DNA from 2 places in the Dactylosporangium sp. CS-033363 genome. Region 2 is predicted to be linked to the other one. Evidence: riboswitches for the same ligand, from Rfam matches in the RefSeq annotation. Region 2 holds a riboswitch; the other holds the start of a gene.
What was found. Region 2 has a riboswitch for cyclic di-AMP ahead of ACQPZ4_RS44345 (hypothetical protein). Riboswitches for the same ligand answer to the same signal wherever they lie in the genome.

Region 1 (7,820 bases), 2.9 Mb from region 2:
CGTACGCGGTGGCGTCGTACTCCGCCGCGCGGCTGCGGTAGTAGCCGACCTGCTCGGCCAGCACGTTGTCCGTCATCGGTCCATCCTGCCTCAAGCACGCACACCGCCGGTGCGCGCTTCCGCCCCGGCACGGTCGGGTCATGACGCGGTGAGCATGCCGCCAACGATGCCGGCGGACCTCAGCGGCGGGCCGCGGTCGGCAGGCGGGCCGCGGTCGGCAGGCGGGCCTCGTCCTCCACGAAGCTCAGCGGCGGGCGGGGGTCCAGGCGATCGAGCACCGTGCGGGCGATGTGGCCGGGGCCGGCAAGGAGATAGCAGTCCACGGCGCCGTCCTCGCACCGGCGCACGGCGTCGATCAGGACCCGGGCGCCGGCCGCGGCCAGGAAATCCAGCTCGCGCAGGTCGATGACGAGCGATTGGCGAGGTGCCAGAGCGGCTACGGTACGGCGAAGCAGCTGCCTGCATCCCGGAGCTGTCACGGCGTCCAGGGCACCGCCGAGCAGTACTGCCATGCCGTCGGTCGTTCGGGTCACGCTGACGCCCGGGGGTGTCGGGTCGGCCGTGCGCGCGCGCCGGGGCAGGGTGGGGGCGGCCGGGACGCCCGCCATGGCCTCGGCGGCGAACCCGGCGAGGCGGTCCTGGCCCGGGTGTGGGCCGGGCGTGCGGTACTGCAATGACAGTACGCCCAGCGGGTCGCCGCGCTCGTCGCGCAGGAGGTAGGCGTGGACGGCGGCGAACCCCAGGTCGGTGGCGGGGGCCACGCGCTCGAGGACGACCGGGTCCGTCATGTCCGGGCCGACACCGGCGGCGGTCAGGAAGGCGGTGAGGCGGTCGCGCAGGCGCAGGGGCACGCCGCTGTGGCGGACCGTGCGCAGCGCGGTGGTCTTGGGGTCGAAGACGTGCAGGGTGCAGGCGTCGGCGAGGCGGCCCGCGGCCACCACGATCGCGGTGCGGACGATGTGGCGGTCGGCCAACGCCAGGAACTCGGGCGCCACGAGGGTTTCGGGGTCGGCGCGCAGCCGGCGGTGGAATTCCGCGAGGACCCCACGGCGGCTGGCGCGCATTTCGGCGTCGATGACGTCCTGTTGCTGGCGCGGCGGTAGGCCGCGCCGCGACCGTACGCCGCCGATCGGAGCATCTGGGTCCATGCCGCGCTCCGTCACCGTTGTCGCCTCGGCGGGATGCCGCCGGCTCAGCTCACCCTACTCCCGGGCCGGCAAAGCCGCAGCGCACACACTCGACATCGAGTTCGCGGTAAGGGCCTGAGACCCGTATGGTGCTGTACCCGTGAACAGGTTGGTCGAGGTTGCGGTGCCGGAACGGCTGGGGCGCGGGTACCGGTGGTTGCTCGCCTCATCGTGGACCAGCAACCTCGGCGACGGGATCGCGCTGGCCGCCGGGCCGCTGCTCGTGGCCTCGCTCACCGACAACGCGTTCCTGGTGTCGCTGGCGGCGTTGTTGCGGTGGGCGCCGCCGCTGGTCTTCGGCCTGTACGCGGGCGTGCTCTCCGACCGGCTCGACCGGCGGCGGATCGTGATGGCCGCGGACGGGCTGCGCGGGGTCGTGCTCGTCGCGCTGGTGGTGCTGCTGGTCACCGGCCATCTCCCGGTCGCCGGTGCGCTGGTGGCGATCGGGCTGCTGACGGTGGGTGAGGTGTTCGCCGACAACGCCGCGCAGACGATCGCGCCGATGCTGGTACCACGGGACGATCTTGTTCTTGCAAACGCGCGGCTGCAGGCGGGCTATATCACGCTGAACAACCTCGTCGGGCCGCCGATCGGGGCGCTGCTGTTCGCGGCGGGGCACGCGTGGCCCTTCGCCGCCGAGAGTGTGCTGGTCGTGGCCGGGGTCGTGCTCGTGTCGCGGATGGCGCTGCCGGCCGATCCCGCGGCGTCCGAGCGACCCGCGGGGGTGCGGCACGCCGTCGTCGAGGGGCTGCGGTGGACCGCCGGGCACGCCGCCGTGCGCACGCTGTCGCTGACGATCCTGATCTTCAACTTCACGTTCGGGGCGGCGTGGTCGGTGCTCGTGCTGTACGCGCAGCAGCGGCTCGGACTCGGGCCGACCGGCTTCGGCGTGTTCACGACGCTGGGCGCGGTGGGCGGGCTGGTCGGCACCGGGATGTACGGCTGGCTGACCCGGCGCGTGAGCCTGGGCAACATCATGCGGGCAGGCCTCATCATCGAGACGCTGACGCACCTCGCCCTGGCCGTGACGACGTCACCCTGGCTCGCGGGGGCGATCATGTTCGTCTTCGGGGCGCACGCCTTCATCTGGGGTACTACGTCGCTGACGGTCCGGCAACGCGCGGTGCCGACGCAGCTGCAGGGGCGGGTGGGCAGCGTCAACACGATCAGCACGTTCGGGGGGCTGGTGGTGGGCTCGCTGATCGGCGGGACGCTGGCCACGCAGGTCGGCGTGACGGCGCCGTTCTGGTTCGCGTTCGGGGGGTCGGCGGTGTTCGTCGTGCTGTTGTGGCGCTCGCTGGCGCGGATCGCGCACGGGTAGCTCGGCTCGGGAAAATGTCGTACCCGGGTGGCAGGATGTGGTGACACGAGGGCCGGCAGCAGCGGGATAGCAGTATCCCGTGCCGGCGGCGTATCCGACCCGGCCGGTGTCCGCCCCGCCGCCGGGGCAGCCGGGGTGGCCGGCTTCCTGAAATCCGGTACAACATCAAGCATGGTTGTTCTGGGAGCCTATTTTCCGGCGTCTAGTGCTGACGCGTACCCGATCGCGAACATTCCGGCCGGTGAGCTGACGCATCTGTTCTACGCGTTCGGGACCATCGAGCAGGGGCACCTCACGCTGCCGCGGGACGCCCCGGCGCACCTCGAGGCGCTCGCCGGGCTCAAGCGGGCGCATCCCAGGCTCCGGACCGTACTGTCGATCGGCGGCTGGGGTGCCGGCGGCTTCTCCGACGCGGCGCTGACGAAGCAGTCGCGGGCCGCGTTCGTGGACGAGACGCTGGCGCTCCTGAAGGACTTCGACGGGGTCGACCTGGACTGGGAGTTTCCGGTCTCCGGCGGGCCGGCCGAGGTCGTGCACCGGCCCGAGGATCGACGCAACGCGACGCTGCTGGCCCAGGACCTCCGGGCGCGGCTCGGGGACGGCAAGATCCTCACCGCGGCGTTGCCCGCCGCGCGGTTGCAGTCCGCCGGGGCCTATGACCCGGCCGAGAGCTTCGAGATCGCGGAGCTGGCCAAGGTGCTCGACTTCGTGAATCTCATGACGTACGACTTCGGGACCGGGTTCTCGCCGATCGCGACGTTCAACGCTCCACTCGAAGGCATCACCACGGCCGTCGACGACTACCTGCGGGCCGGGGTCGCGCGGGAGCGGCTGGTGCTCGGGGTTCCGTTCTACGGGCGGGGATTCCTCGTCGACGAGGCCGGCGAGCGGGCGGGGCTGGGGCGGCCTCAGGTCGGTACCATGGAAGCTCCTGAATATCGGGACATCGTGAACTCCTTCCTGCCCGATCCGGCCTGGGAGCGGCACCGGGACCCCGTTGCGCGGTCGCCGTGGCTCTATCACGCCGGGAAGCGGGCGTTCGTGAGCTATGAGGACGCCTTGTCGATCGAGGAGCGGGCGGCGTTCGCGGCGCAGCGGGGACTCGCGGGGGTGTTCACGTGGCAGCTGGCCGCGGATGACGACCGGCACAGCCTGCTCGGGGCCATGACGCGGCCGTTCGCCGGGGATCTTTGAGTCTGCGTTAAGTGTTGCTTAGATCGAGGCCGCGGCATTCCGTTGCCGAGATGTTGTCGTTACGTTTGGTGCAGCTCGACCGGTCCTCGTCGCTCAACCGGGCGGCCCGGGCGGGCGCCGCCGAGTCGTACGCCGGGCCTGTGAACAGGTCTCGGCGCGTGAGCCGGGGACCCAATGGGGCGGGAGTCGTTGCCGCCCATGGGGTGAATCCGTGACCGTGCGTGATGGTCGCGGTAGGGCGCACCTTCTTTCCGCCCGAACCCGTCAGCTAACCCGGTAGGCGGTCCGGAAGAAGGACGCTGTCGTGTTCATCGGACGTACGGCGCTGCGAGCGTGGCTCATCGGGCTGACGGTCGCGGCCGTGGTCGCTCCGGCGTGTGCCGCACACGCCGACCCGACGCACGAGGAGATCCAGGCCCAGATCGACAAGGGCAACCGGGACCTCGAGCTCATCGTCGAGGACTACAACAAGATCAATGGCGATCTGGAGGCGACGCAGGCCTCGATCACCAAGCTGGAGCAGGACCTGCAGCCGCTGCAGGCGAGCATGGACGAGGCCCGCAAGGGCGCCGACCAGGTTGCCGTCAACGCGTACAAGAGCGGCGGCAGCCTGGGCACGTGGTCGCTCATGCTGGGCGCCCAGTCCACCGACGGGTTCTTCGACCGGGTCGGGACGCTGGAGCAGATCTCGCGCAACCAGCAGGCGGACATCGCCACGTACACCGCGGCCAAGAACGGCTTCGACACCGAGAAGCAGCGGCTCAACGAGCAGCTCGCGGCGCAGAGCCGGCAGAAGACCGACATCGAGGCGCGGCGCAAGCAGATCGAGGGCAACATCGCCAAGCTCGACGACATGCAGAAGAAGGCCGACGAGGCGGCTGCGAAGGCCGCGGCGGCCAGCAAGGCCAAGACGACGAAGACCACCACGACGTCGAACCCGGGACCGCCGCCGGCCGTCTCCGGGGCCGCCGGGAAGGCCGTCAACTACGCGTGGGCGCAGCTGGGCAAGAAGTACGTCTTCGGCGCCGCCGGCCCGAACACGTTCGACTGCTCGGGGCTGACCATGATGGCCTGGAAGGCGGCGGGCGTGACGCTGCCGCACAACGCCGCCCAGCAGTGGGGCAAGGTCAAGCACATCACGCGCAGTCAGCTCGCCCCCGGTGACCTGGTGTTCTACAACGGGCTCGGGCACGTCGGGATCTACATCGGCAACAACCAGATCATCCACGCGCCGAACAGCCGGACCGTGGTGAAGGTGGCGCCGATCGACATCGACTCGCTCTACGGATACGGGCGGGTCTAGCAGGTCAGCGGAGTTCGCCCGGGAGCAGGCCGAAGACCACCGTGTCGCGGCGCCCGGTCTTGAACCGGAGGTGCGAGCGCAGCAGCCCCTCCCGGACGAACCCGCAGTGTTCCGCCACCCGCGCCGAGGCGAGGTTGTCCGGGCCACAGGTCAATTCCAGCCGGTGTACCCCCAGTGCCCCGAACCCCCACCCCGCCAGCAACCGCAGCGACCGCGTGGCCACACCGCGCCCGCGCGACCAGGGCGCGACCCAGTAGCCGATCGACGCGCGGGACTGGGCGGGGTCGACGTCGTACAGGGACGCGGCGCCCCAGATGCGGGCGGGATCGGCGGGGTCGACGACGGCCAGGTTCAGCGATGCGCCGGCCAGGCGGTCACGCTCGTTGTCCGCGAGCGCGGCGTGCACCTGGGCCTCGGTGATCGGCTCGACGTGCGGCCACGAGAAGCGCTGGCAGAGTTCGTCGGAGAACGCGGCGTACCGTTGCGGCGTGTCCCGCTCCTGCCAGGGCCGCAGCAGGACGGTGCCGTCGGTGAGGTCGGGGTCGGGAAACGGCAGGGCGGACCGCGGCGGGTCGTCGGGCACGGCTACGCGGACTGGCCGCGGTAGGTGCCGGTCTCGTCGACGGCCTCGGCGAAGTCGGCGAAGTCCATGTTGGCGATGCTCAGGTTCGACGCGACCTCGGCGAAGGCGGCCGGCAGCACCCGGAACGAGCGGCCCGGCTCGTCGGCGAGGTCGACGGCGAGCAGCGGGTGCTCGTCGTCGGTCATGCTGGTCTCGTCGGCGAGGAAGAGCTCGTAGACCTTGTCGTCCTCGTCGGCGGCGTCGTCGATGTCGATGAGGTCGGCGATGGTGGCCCCGTCGTACGCGGGGTCGCCGATGTACGTGGCGTGGTCCTCGCCGAAGAGCGTCTGGAGCTCGGCCCAGGCGTCATCGTCGCTGAAGTCGACCCGCACCACGAGCGCGGTGAGATCGCGGGGCTGGGGCAGCGCCGTCATGGGCGGCATCATCCCATCCCGCGCCCCTTTCCCGCGCGGGGGGCGCGCCGGGGCCCGGCTGGAGTACAAACGGCGGCATGACCAGTCGCATCTCCGTGCTCGTGATCGACGCCAACGACCCCCGCCGGATCGCCGCCTTCTGGTGTGCCGTGCTCGGCTGGGAGGTGATCGAGGAGGAGCCGGGCGACCCGCTCGTGATCACCATCGGGCCGGCCGGCGGGTCGGCGCCGGGGATCGACGTGGTGGCCGTGCCGGAGCACAAGACGATCAAGAACCGGCTGCACCTGGACCTCCGCGCGGACGGCAGCACCCAGGCGGAGGAGGTCGAGCGGCTGATCGGCCTGGGCGCCCGCCGGGTCGACGTCGGCCAGGGTCCCGACGTCTCCTGGGTGATCCTCGGCGACCCCGAGGGCAACGAGTTCTGCGTCCTCTCGCGAAGCGTCCAGGACTTGCCCTTGTCCCAACGCATCGATTGAGATTAAAATCCCGGAAAACAGTTAACAACCTTAACTGTTTACATGGGAGTGCTCTCGGTACAGGAGGAGCGAGATGCGCAGACCCGGCAGGCTCTTCGCCGGCATAGCGGCCACCGTGCTCACGGCCGCCGTCGCGTGGACCACCGTCACGCTGAACACCACGGCGCAGGCCGCCACCACCAGCGGAGGCGTCAAGTTCGCCTACTTCACGCAGTGGGGCATCTACGCCAACGGTTTCTACCCCAAGAACCTCGACACCAGCGGCATGGCAGGCAAGCTCGACTACCTCGTGTACGCGTTCGAGAACATCAACCCCACGAACCTGAGCTGCTTCGAGAACGACTCCCCCGCGTCGCAGGACGAGAACAACCCCAACGCGGGGGACAACGCCGGCGACTCGTACGCCGACTACGGCAAGTCCTACGGCGCCGACATCAGCGTCGACGGGGTGGCCGACGTCTGGAACCAGCCGCTCGTGGGCAACTTCAACCAGCTCAAGAAGCTCAAGGCCAAGTACCCGAACCTGAAGATCCTGGTCTCGATCGGCGGCTGGACCTACTCGAAGTACTTCTCCGACGCCGCCTCCACCGACGCCAACCGCAAGCGGCTGGTGAGCTCCTGCATCGACATGTTCATCAAGGGCAACCTGCCGGTCCGCAACGGCTACGGCGGCGCCGGCTCCGGTGCGGGCGTGTTCGACGGCATCGACATCGACTGGGAGTACCCGGGCGCGGCCGGGCACACCGGCAACCACTACACCGCCGCCGACAAGACCAACTACACGCTGCTCATGGCCGAGTTCCGGGCGCAGCTCGACGCGCTCGGCGGCGGCAAGAAGTGGCTGACCGCGGCGGTACCGGCCGGCCAGGACAAGATCCGCATGATCGAGACGAACAAGGTCGGGCAGTACCTCGACTACGCCAACATCATGACGTACGACATGCACGGCGGGTTCGAGCCGCAGGGCCCGGCGAACTTCCAGGACCCGCTGTACGGCTCGCCGAACGACCCGAGCCCGGTGATCGCGCCCGGCACCGGGAAGTACAACATCGACTCCGCCGTGAAGGCGTGGGTCAACGGCGACGCGAGCTACGGCATACCCGGCGGGTTCCCGGCGAGCAAGGCGACCATCGGGTACCCGTTCTACTACCGCGGCTGGACCGGCGTGCCGGCCGGGGCGAACCACGGGCTGTACCAGCCGGCGGCCAGTCCTGCGACCGGCCACGCGATGTCCGGCAACGTGCCCGGCGTGTCGTTCTACAAGGAGCTCACGGGCTTCGTGGACAACCCGTCGTACACGTACTTCGACCAGACCACCAAGTCGTCGTACTTCTACGACGGCT
Region 2 (7,820 bases):
ATCGATGCCGGGCCGGGTGATCAGCATCAAGACGGACCGCGGCTCGGAAACGGTCAAGGTGACGCTGCTCTACGGCGGGTCCATGCCCCCGCGCGACCGCGCGGCGCGGATGCGCGAGATCGAGCAGAAGTTCGCCGGGTCCGGCTGGGTCGTGCCGCGGCTGCTGGAGCACATGCGGCAGGCCCCGGACCTCTACGTGGCGCCGAACGCGCAGGTCAGGATGCCGGGCTGGACGGCCGGCCGGGTCGCGCTGATCGGCGACGCGGGCTACGCGCCCTCCTCGCTGACCGGCCAGGGCAGCGGGATGGCGCTCGTCGGGGCGTACCTGCTGGGCCTGATCATCGCCGATTCGGGCGATCTGCGCGAATATGATCGGCAGCTGCGGGAGTTCGTCGACGTCAATCAACGCGCGGCCATGGGACCCGCGCGCGGGTTCGCGCCGAAAAACGAACTCGCTGCCCGAATGCAGAACCTGAGCATCCGGATGATGCCGTACATGCCTGGACGCAACCTCGTGATCTCGGCGATGATGCGCGAGGCGCGGCGCGCGGCCGGGGCGCTGACCCTGCCCGTAGCAATCTTGTGACACCAAAGGGTTTACTTCATATCCGGTTTGATGCGTCGATGTAGGGGTGCAAGGTCGGCCGGAACTGGGTAGGCGTGCGATGGAGCGTGATCGGGACACGGCGATGGCCGCGATCCGTTCCGTGTACCGCATCACCGGCCGGATCAACACCGGCAGCACCCTGGCCGAGACCCTGCAGCTGATCGTGGACGCCGTGGTCGACGGCACCGGGTTCGCCGTGGCCGTCGTCAACTACCTGCACCCCGAGGGCGTCTACGAGGCGGTCGCGCTGGCCGGCTCCGAGGAGGCGGGGGAGACGCTGCTCGGGGCCCGCTACCCGGCGGCCGAGCTGGACGAGTACCTCGAGCGGGCGGAGGTGTGGGGGCAGCTGCGGTACCTGCCGCACGAGCGGCACAGCACCCACATTCATTCGTGGGTACCCGATGCGGTGCCCGGCGGCGACGAGGTGCCGGAGGACGAGCGCTGGCACCCCCTCGACGCCCTGTTCGCCCCGCTGCGCGCGCCCAGCGGCGAGCTGGTCGGCATCCTCGGCGTCGACCTGCCCTCCGACGGGCGCCGGCCCGGCCCGCTGCAACGCGAGCTGCTGGAGATGCTCGCCGCCCAGGCCGGCATCGCGATCAACAACGCCAACCTGGTGGAGGCCCTGCAGCGCGAGCGGCGGCACCTCGCGGCCAGTGAGGAGGCCTTCCGGCTGGCATTCACCGGTGCGGGCACCGGGATGTGCATGCTCGGCCTCACCGGCGTCTCCCAGGCCCGGATGACCCGCGTCAACCCCGCCCTGTGCGAGCTGCTCGGCCGCTCGGAGACGGAGCTGCTGGAGCTGCGCATCGCCGACGTGCTGCACCCGGACGACCTGGACCTGGCCCGGCTCGCGTTCGCGGCGGCGACGACGGGCAAGGGCACGCCGGTGCGGGATTACGAGATCCGGTGTGTGCGCGGCGACGGTACCGTCATCTGGGTCTCCACCACCCTCTCGCTCGTGGCCGGCCCGCCCGCCTTCGGCATCCTGCAGGTCCAGGACATCACCGGGCGCAAGGCGGCCGAGGCCGACCTGGTGCGCCGGGCCTCCCGCGACCCGCTCACCGGCCTGGCCAACCGCGACGCCCTGGCCCCGCCGCTCGCCGCCGCCATCCGCCGCGCCCACGCCGGCCTCGGCGACAGTGTGCTGCTCTTCTGCGACCTCGACGACTTCAAGGTCGTCAACGACACGCGCGGGCACGACGCTGGCGACGCGGTACTCGTGGCCGTGGCCCAGCGGCTCTGCGGGCTGGTCCGCCCCGGCGACACCGTGGCCCGCCTGGGCGGCGACGAGTTCGTGGTGCTGGCCCAGGACCTGGCCGGCACCGACGCCGCGGCGCTGCTCGACCGGGTCGAGCGGGCCATCGCCGCGCCGGTGGTGCACGACGGGCACGTGCTGCGCGTGCGGGCCAGCGTCGGGGCGGCCGTGATCGATGCCACCTGCCAGGATGCGGGCGCCGCCCTGAGGATGGCCGACCGGGCGATGTACCAGGTGAAAGGCCATCGACACACCCTGGGGATGACCGAACGGGTGACAGCGCACGGTGAGCGTTCCGGTGCGCCGGGTGGTATCCCGTTGCTCTGGTTGGCCGAGCCTTAAACCGCCCAGTACTGTCGGGTGGTCTGCTCCGGGCGACGCGCCCCGAATCGCGGGGACACCGGACAGGCGCCGTCGAGCCGCGCCGCACCTTTCAGCGTCGCGGGCCGGGGACCCATCGCAGTCCTTGGGGTGTATCCGTGACCGAGTCACGGTAGGGCGAATCCTCCCGTCCGAACCCGTCAGCTAACCCGGTAGGCGGCACCGGAAGGAGACAGCTCGTGCTCTTCGACGCCATCGCCGTCAACTCCTCGGACGGGTGATCGCCGGGACCCTGATCCTGGCCCGTCACACCCGCTGACCGCCGCACCTGCCGCCGCGCGATCCCTTTGTGCACCACGGGATCGTGCCGATGGCGTGCGCCCAGATCTCCCGAGGATTGACCTTGCTGAAACCCTTGCCGCGCCAGTTCCGGCCGCGACATCGCCGGGCTCTGCAGCCCGTGAAACCGGCGGCCGTGTCCGCCGTCGTCCTGTCCGCCACGCTGCTCGCCTCCGGTTCGGCCGGAGCGTCGGCGCCTTCGGCCGGTCCGGCCCGTCCGCCGGTCGCGTCCACCGCTTCGCCTGCTTCGCCGCTTTTTGCCGCTGATGCCTCGCTTGTCGTCGAGGCTCCGGTGTACGGGTGGGCCGCGCTCGCCGACGCGCCCGCGCCCCCGGCCCCGCCGCGCCCGGTCGCCGGGCTCGACCAGACCCAGATGAACAACGCCATCGCGATCGTCAAGCAGGGCCGGGCGCAGGGCGTGCCGGAGAAGGGCCTCGTCGTCGCGGTCGCCACCGCCATGCAGGAGAGCGACCTGTACAACGTGGCCAGCCCGGCGGTGCCGTCCTCACTGAAGCTCCCGCACGACGCGGTCTCGACCGACCACGACTCGGTGGGGCTGTTCCAGCAGCGGGCGAGCCAGGGGTGGGGCAGCGTGCCGGAGCTCATGGACCCGGCCCACTCGGCGATGCTGTTCTACAACGCGCTGGCCCAGATCCGCGGCTGGCAGTCGATGAGCGTGACGGGGGCGGCGCAGGCGGTGCAGCGGTCGGCGTACCCGAGCGCGTACCAGAAGCACGCCGACCGCGCCGCCCAGGTCGTGGCCGCGATCGCCTGACCTGCCACCCACCGCGCTCGCCGTTCGTCGGTGCTCATCTCCCCGGCGCCGATGCTCCTTTCGCGGCATCGGCGTCGGCGTCGGCCTCGTTGAGCAGGCGGCGCATCGTGGCGAGCGCGGCCGAGGTCTGGCTCTTGACCGTGCCGGCCGCGCATCCGAGCGTGGCGGCGGTGTCCTCGACCGACAGGTCGTAGAAGAAGCGCAGCACCAGGACCGCCCGCTGGCCCCGGGGCAGCCGCGCGAGGGCGCCGTGCAGGTCCAGCCCGGCCGGTACGCCCTGCAGCGCGGCGTCCTCCTGCGGGCGGTCCGGCAGCCGGTCGACCAGGGCGACCCGGGCCGCCCAGCCGCGCCTTCGCTCGTCGATGAAGCGGTGGACGAGGACCCGCCGCACGTACGCGTCGACGTTGTCGGCCCGCCGGACGCGGCGCCAGCGCAGGTACACATCGGTGAGCGCGCACTGCACGATGTCGTCGCCCCGGGTCCAGTCGCCGCAGAGCAGGTAGGCCGCGCGGCGCAGGCCCGGCAGGCGCGACCGCACGAACTCGTGGAACTCGTCCTCGACGGGGTCCGCCACGGTGGTCCCTCCCGGCTGTCACCCCCTTGGGCGCAACCGGGCCGGGAACCGTTTCGCCCGTTATCGAGGCGTTGCCGTGCCCGGCATCGTTTCGCTCAGCGCGGAGTCGCGGTGGCGCGGCGGGCGAGGGAGACCAGTTCGGCCACCGCGGCCGGTGGGGAGGCGAGGTCGAGCGCGAGGAGGGCCTGGGACAGCAGTTCCTCGGCCTGCCGGCGGCACCAGTCGCGGGCGCCCGACTGTTCGATCGTCTTCGCGGCGCGTTCCACGTCGGCGTCGCCGATGCGGGTGCGGGTGTCGAACAGGTCGGCCAGTTCGTCGGCGCCGGCCGCGATCGCCGCCGCCACGGGCAGGGAGCGCCGGCGGCGGCGCAGGTCGGAGCCGAGGCTGCCGAGGTCCTCGATGAACTGGACGGCCAGGCCCAACCGTACGCCGAACAGCCGCAACCGCTCGACCTGGGCCGCGTCGCCGCCGCCGGCCACCGCGCCCAGGGCGCAGGCGCAGCCGAACAGGGCGCCGGTGCGCTGCTCGACCATGGCCAGGCAGTCGCGCAACAGGTCCGTGCGCTCCTCGCCGACGACCTCACCCCGCCCATCACGCGCCGTGACCCCCGACGAGGCCCGCGCGCCACGCGCCGTGACCCCCGACGAGGCTTGCGCATCGCGTGAAGCGACCTCCGACGAGGCCTGCGCATCGCGTGAAGCGACGCCCGACGAGGCCTGCCCGTCGCGTGAAGCGACCCCCGACGAGGCTTGCGGACCGCGTGAAGCAACGCCCGACGAGGCCTGCGCATCGCGTGAAGCGACCTGCGACGAAGCGCGCGACGTCCGGCTGTCGCGCAGGGCGAGCGAGGCGTGCTGCCCGTGCAACAACTCCTGCACCGTGTCGCCCAGTACGCGCAGCATGGCCCGGTCGGGGCCCGCCTGTCCGGATCGCTGCCGCGGCCGCGCGGGCGCGTGGTGGGTCGGGTCGCCGGTCGCGATCACGTCGAAGGCCAGGGCCAGCAGCGCCTCCCCGCCGAGCGAGGCGGGTTCGGGGCCGAGGACGCTCCAGGCGGTACCGTCGGCGCGTTCGTCAACGAGATCGCGCCTGATCGCCGACCAGTGGTGCATGAGCTCGACCGCCACCGCGCCCGGGACGGCGTCGTGGGGGTCGCCGCCCACGGCGTCCGCGCAGACCAGGGTCAGGGCGCTGCGCAGGGAGGCGGCGGGGACGTCGTCGCCCAGGTGCCAGCCGAGTTGCAGCTCGGCCACCTCGCGGGACGGCTCGGGCAGGCGGCCGATCGCCGTGCGCAGCGGCGGGTCGACCAGGCGGCCGGCCCAGCGCAGGACGTCGTCCGTGGTCCGCAGCACGATGACCACCCGCGGTCGCACCACCCTCGCAGAAAAAGTAAGCCGCCGAGAACGACCAGGAAGCCGCCGAGGACGACAAGCAAGCCGCCGAGAACCTGGTCAAGTATGCCGGGGCGGCCGGGTGCGCATGCCGGATTCCGCAAGGGACGGGCCGTGTGGCGAAAACGGCAGTCGCCCGAAGGGTGCGTGTCGCCCGAAATTCGGCGTGTCGCGACCGCCGGTCCACTATGGAGTGTGCGCCGACACCGCGTTGGCAAGAGCAGGATCAGGCTGCGACTGTACCGCCGGTGCCCGCAACCGCACCGCATCCCATGCGGCCTTCCAGGCGGCGGCGACGTCTCTGGCCTGGTTCTTCCAGATCGTCACGGTTCGGCAGCCTTCGCACCCCGACGGCACGCCCCAGGCGTCGACGCCGACGCGGCGGCAGAGGGTGACCGCACGGTACAAGTGCAGATCCTGGCTCACGAGGAGGGCCCGGTCGACGCCGTAGACATCGTGGGCGCGCCGGCAGGTGTCGTAGGTGTCGAGGCCATAGGGGTCCAGCACCACCCGGGACGGCTCCACCCCGTGCCGGGCGAGGTAGTCGCTCATCACCCGGACCTCGTTGCCCGAGCCGCCGTGCGCGTCGCCGGAGATCAGCAGGGCCTTGACCTTGCCCGCGGTGACCAGGGCGGCCGCCTTGTCGAGCCGGTTGCGCAGGAACGGCATCGGGTCCTGGCCGCCCGGGGCGACCTCGGCGCCGAAGACGATCGCCACGTCGGCCACCGGCGCCTGCTCGACCGTGACCATGCGGCCGGAGGAGCTCGCGCGCACCCACACGGTCGGCGTGAGGACGATCGCGGCGAGCGCGACGGCGGCGATCGCCAGGCGCCATAGGGCCCGACGCCGGCGGCGCTTCGGGGGTTTCGGCGCTTCCTTCACCTCGGTGGGCGTGGACATGTCGCGAGGATCGCACGGCCCGGCAAGCTTCGATGCCCCGCCGAGTCGTAGATTGTCGTAGCCGCGAGGCAGGATGTAGGTCGTCGGACTGCATGGAGGTGGCGGTTGGCCGGCAAGATCAAGGACGAGGACATCGCCCTGGTCCGGGAGCGCACGTCGATCGAGGAAGTGATCTCGGAGCACGTCACGCTGCGCTCGGCGGGCGGGGGCAACCTCAAGGGGCTGTGTCCGTTCCACGACGAGAAGACGGCCTCGTTCAACGTCTCACCGGCCCGCAACGTGTACTTCTGCCACGGCTGCGGGGCCGGCGGCGACGCGATCAAGTTCCTGATGGACCACGATCACCTCACGTTCGTGGAGTCGATCGAGCGGCTGGCCTCCAAGGCCGGGCTGCAGCTGCACTACGTCGAGGCCGGCAGCGCCCCCGTGCGGCCCAGTGGCCAGAAGCACCGCCTGGTCTCCGCGCACGCCGAGGCCGCCCGCTTCTACGCCGAGCAGCTCGGCACGCCCGGGGCCCGCAAGGCGCGCGAGTTCCTGGCCCAGCGCGGGTTCAGCAAGGAGGCGGCCGAGCGCTACGGCTGCGGCTTCGCGCCCGAGGGCTGGGACAACCTGGCGAAGTACCTGCGCCAGAAGGGGTACTCCGCGCAGGAGCTCATCACCGCCGGCCTGTGCCGCGAGGGGCGCAGCGGGGGGCTGATCGACCGGTTCCGGCGCCGGCTGCTGTGGCCGATCAAGGACATCTCGGGCGAGGTCATCGGCTTCGGCGCGCGCAAGCTGTTCGACGACGACGACGGGCCGAAGTACCTCAACACGCCCGAGACCCCGCTCTACAAGAAGTCGCACGTGCTGTACGGGATCGACCAGTCCAAGCGGGAGATCGCCAAGCAGAGCCGGGTCGTGATCGTCGAGGGGTACACCGACGTGATGGCCTGCCACCTGGCCGGCGTCCCGGTCGCCGTGGCCACCTGCGGCACCGCGTTCGGCGGCGACCACATCTCGGTGCTGCGCCGGCTGCTCATGGACGCGGACGGCTACGGCGGCGAGATCATCTTCACCTTCGACGGCGACGCGGCCGGGCAGAAGGCGGCCCTGCGCGCGTTCGAGGACGACCAGCGCTTCGTCGCCCAGACCTTCATCGCGGTCGGCCCGGACGGCATGGACCCGTGCGAGCTGCGGCTGGCCAAGGGCGACGCCGCGGTCCGGGACCTCGTGGCCGACCGCCAGCCGCTGCTGGACTTCGCGCTGCGCTCGGTCCGCCAGCGCTTCGACCTCGACACCGCCGAGGGCCGCGTGGGCGCGCTGCGGGCCACCGCGCCGCTGGTCGCCAAGATCAAGGACCGGACGCTGCGCCCGGAGTACGCGCGCAAGCTCGCCGGCGACCTCGGCATGGAGCTGGAGACGGTCCAGCGCGCGGTCGCCTCGGCGGCCAAGGGCGTGATCGACCCGATGCCGCCCCCGCAACAGCGCCGCGTGCTCGCCCCCGACAGCGCCGAGGCCCTGGTCGAGCGGGAGGCGCTGAAGCTCGCCCTGCAGCAGCCGGCGCTCGCCGGGCCGGTGTTCGACGCGATCGGCCCCGAGATGTACACCCACCCGACCTACGCCTCGCTGCGCACCGCGGTCCTGGAGGCGGGCGGCGCCTCGACCGCGACCGGCGGGGCCGT

Region 1: another riboswitch for cyclic di-AMP. It lies ahead of ACQPZ4_RS31200 (NlpC/P60 family protein); the one in region 2 lies ahead of ACQPZ4_RS44345 (hypothetical protein).

The regions. Positions count from the first base shown of each region.
Region 1 is NZ_CP192032.1:6,744,264-6,752,083, forward strand. It holds gene ACQPZ4_RS31180 (class I SAM-dependent methyltransferase) at 1-76, opposite strand, end outside; gene ACQPZ4_RS31185 (STAS domain-containing protein) at 180-1,148, opposite strand; gene ACQPZ4_RS31190 (MFS transporter) at 1,288-2,508, shown strand; gene ACQPZ4_RS31195 (glycoside hydrolase family 18 protein) at 2,680-3,702, shown strand; cyclic di-AMP (ydaO/yuaA leader) riboswitch at 3,823-3,999, shown strand; gene ACQPZ4_RS31200 (NlpC/P60 family protein) at 4,007-5,005, shown strand; gene ACQPZ4_RS31205 (GNAT family N-acetyltransferase) at 5,010-5,588, opposite strand; gene ACQPZ4_RS31210 (DUF6924 domain-containing protein) at 5,591-6,001, opposite strand; gene ACQPZ4_RS31215 (VOC family protein) at 6,079-6,477, shown strand; gene ACQPZ4_RS31220 (glycosyl hydrolase family 18 protein) at 6,551-7,820, shown strand, end outside.
Region 2 is NZ_CP192032.1:9,620,122-9,627,941, reverse strand. It holds gene ACQPZ4_RS44355 (FAD-dependent monooxygenase) at 1-586, shown strand, start outside; gene ACQPZ4_RS44350 (diguanylate cyclase domain-containing protein) at 666-2,204, shown strand; cyclic di-AMP (ydaO/yuaA leader) riboswitch at 2,275-2,417, shown strand; gene ACQPZ4_RS44345 (hypothetical protein) at 2,659-3,297, shown strand; gene ACQPZ4_RS44340 (SigE family RNA polymerase sigma factor) at 3,332-3,871, opposite strand; gene ACQPZ4_RS44335 (polyprenyl synthetase family protein) at 3,967-5,244, opposite strand; gene ACQPZ4_RS44330 (SanA/YdcF family protein) at 5,446-6,159, opposite strand; gene dnaG (DNA primase) at 6,265-7,820, shown strand, end outside.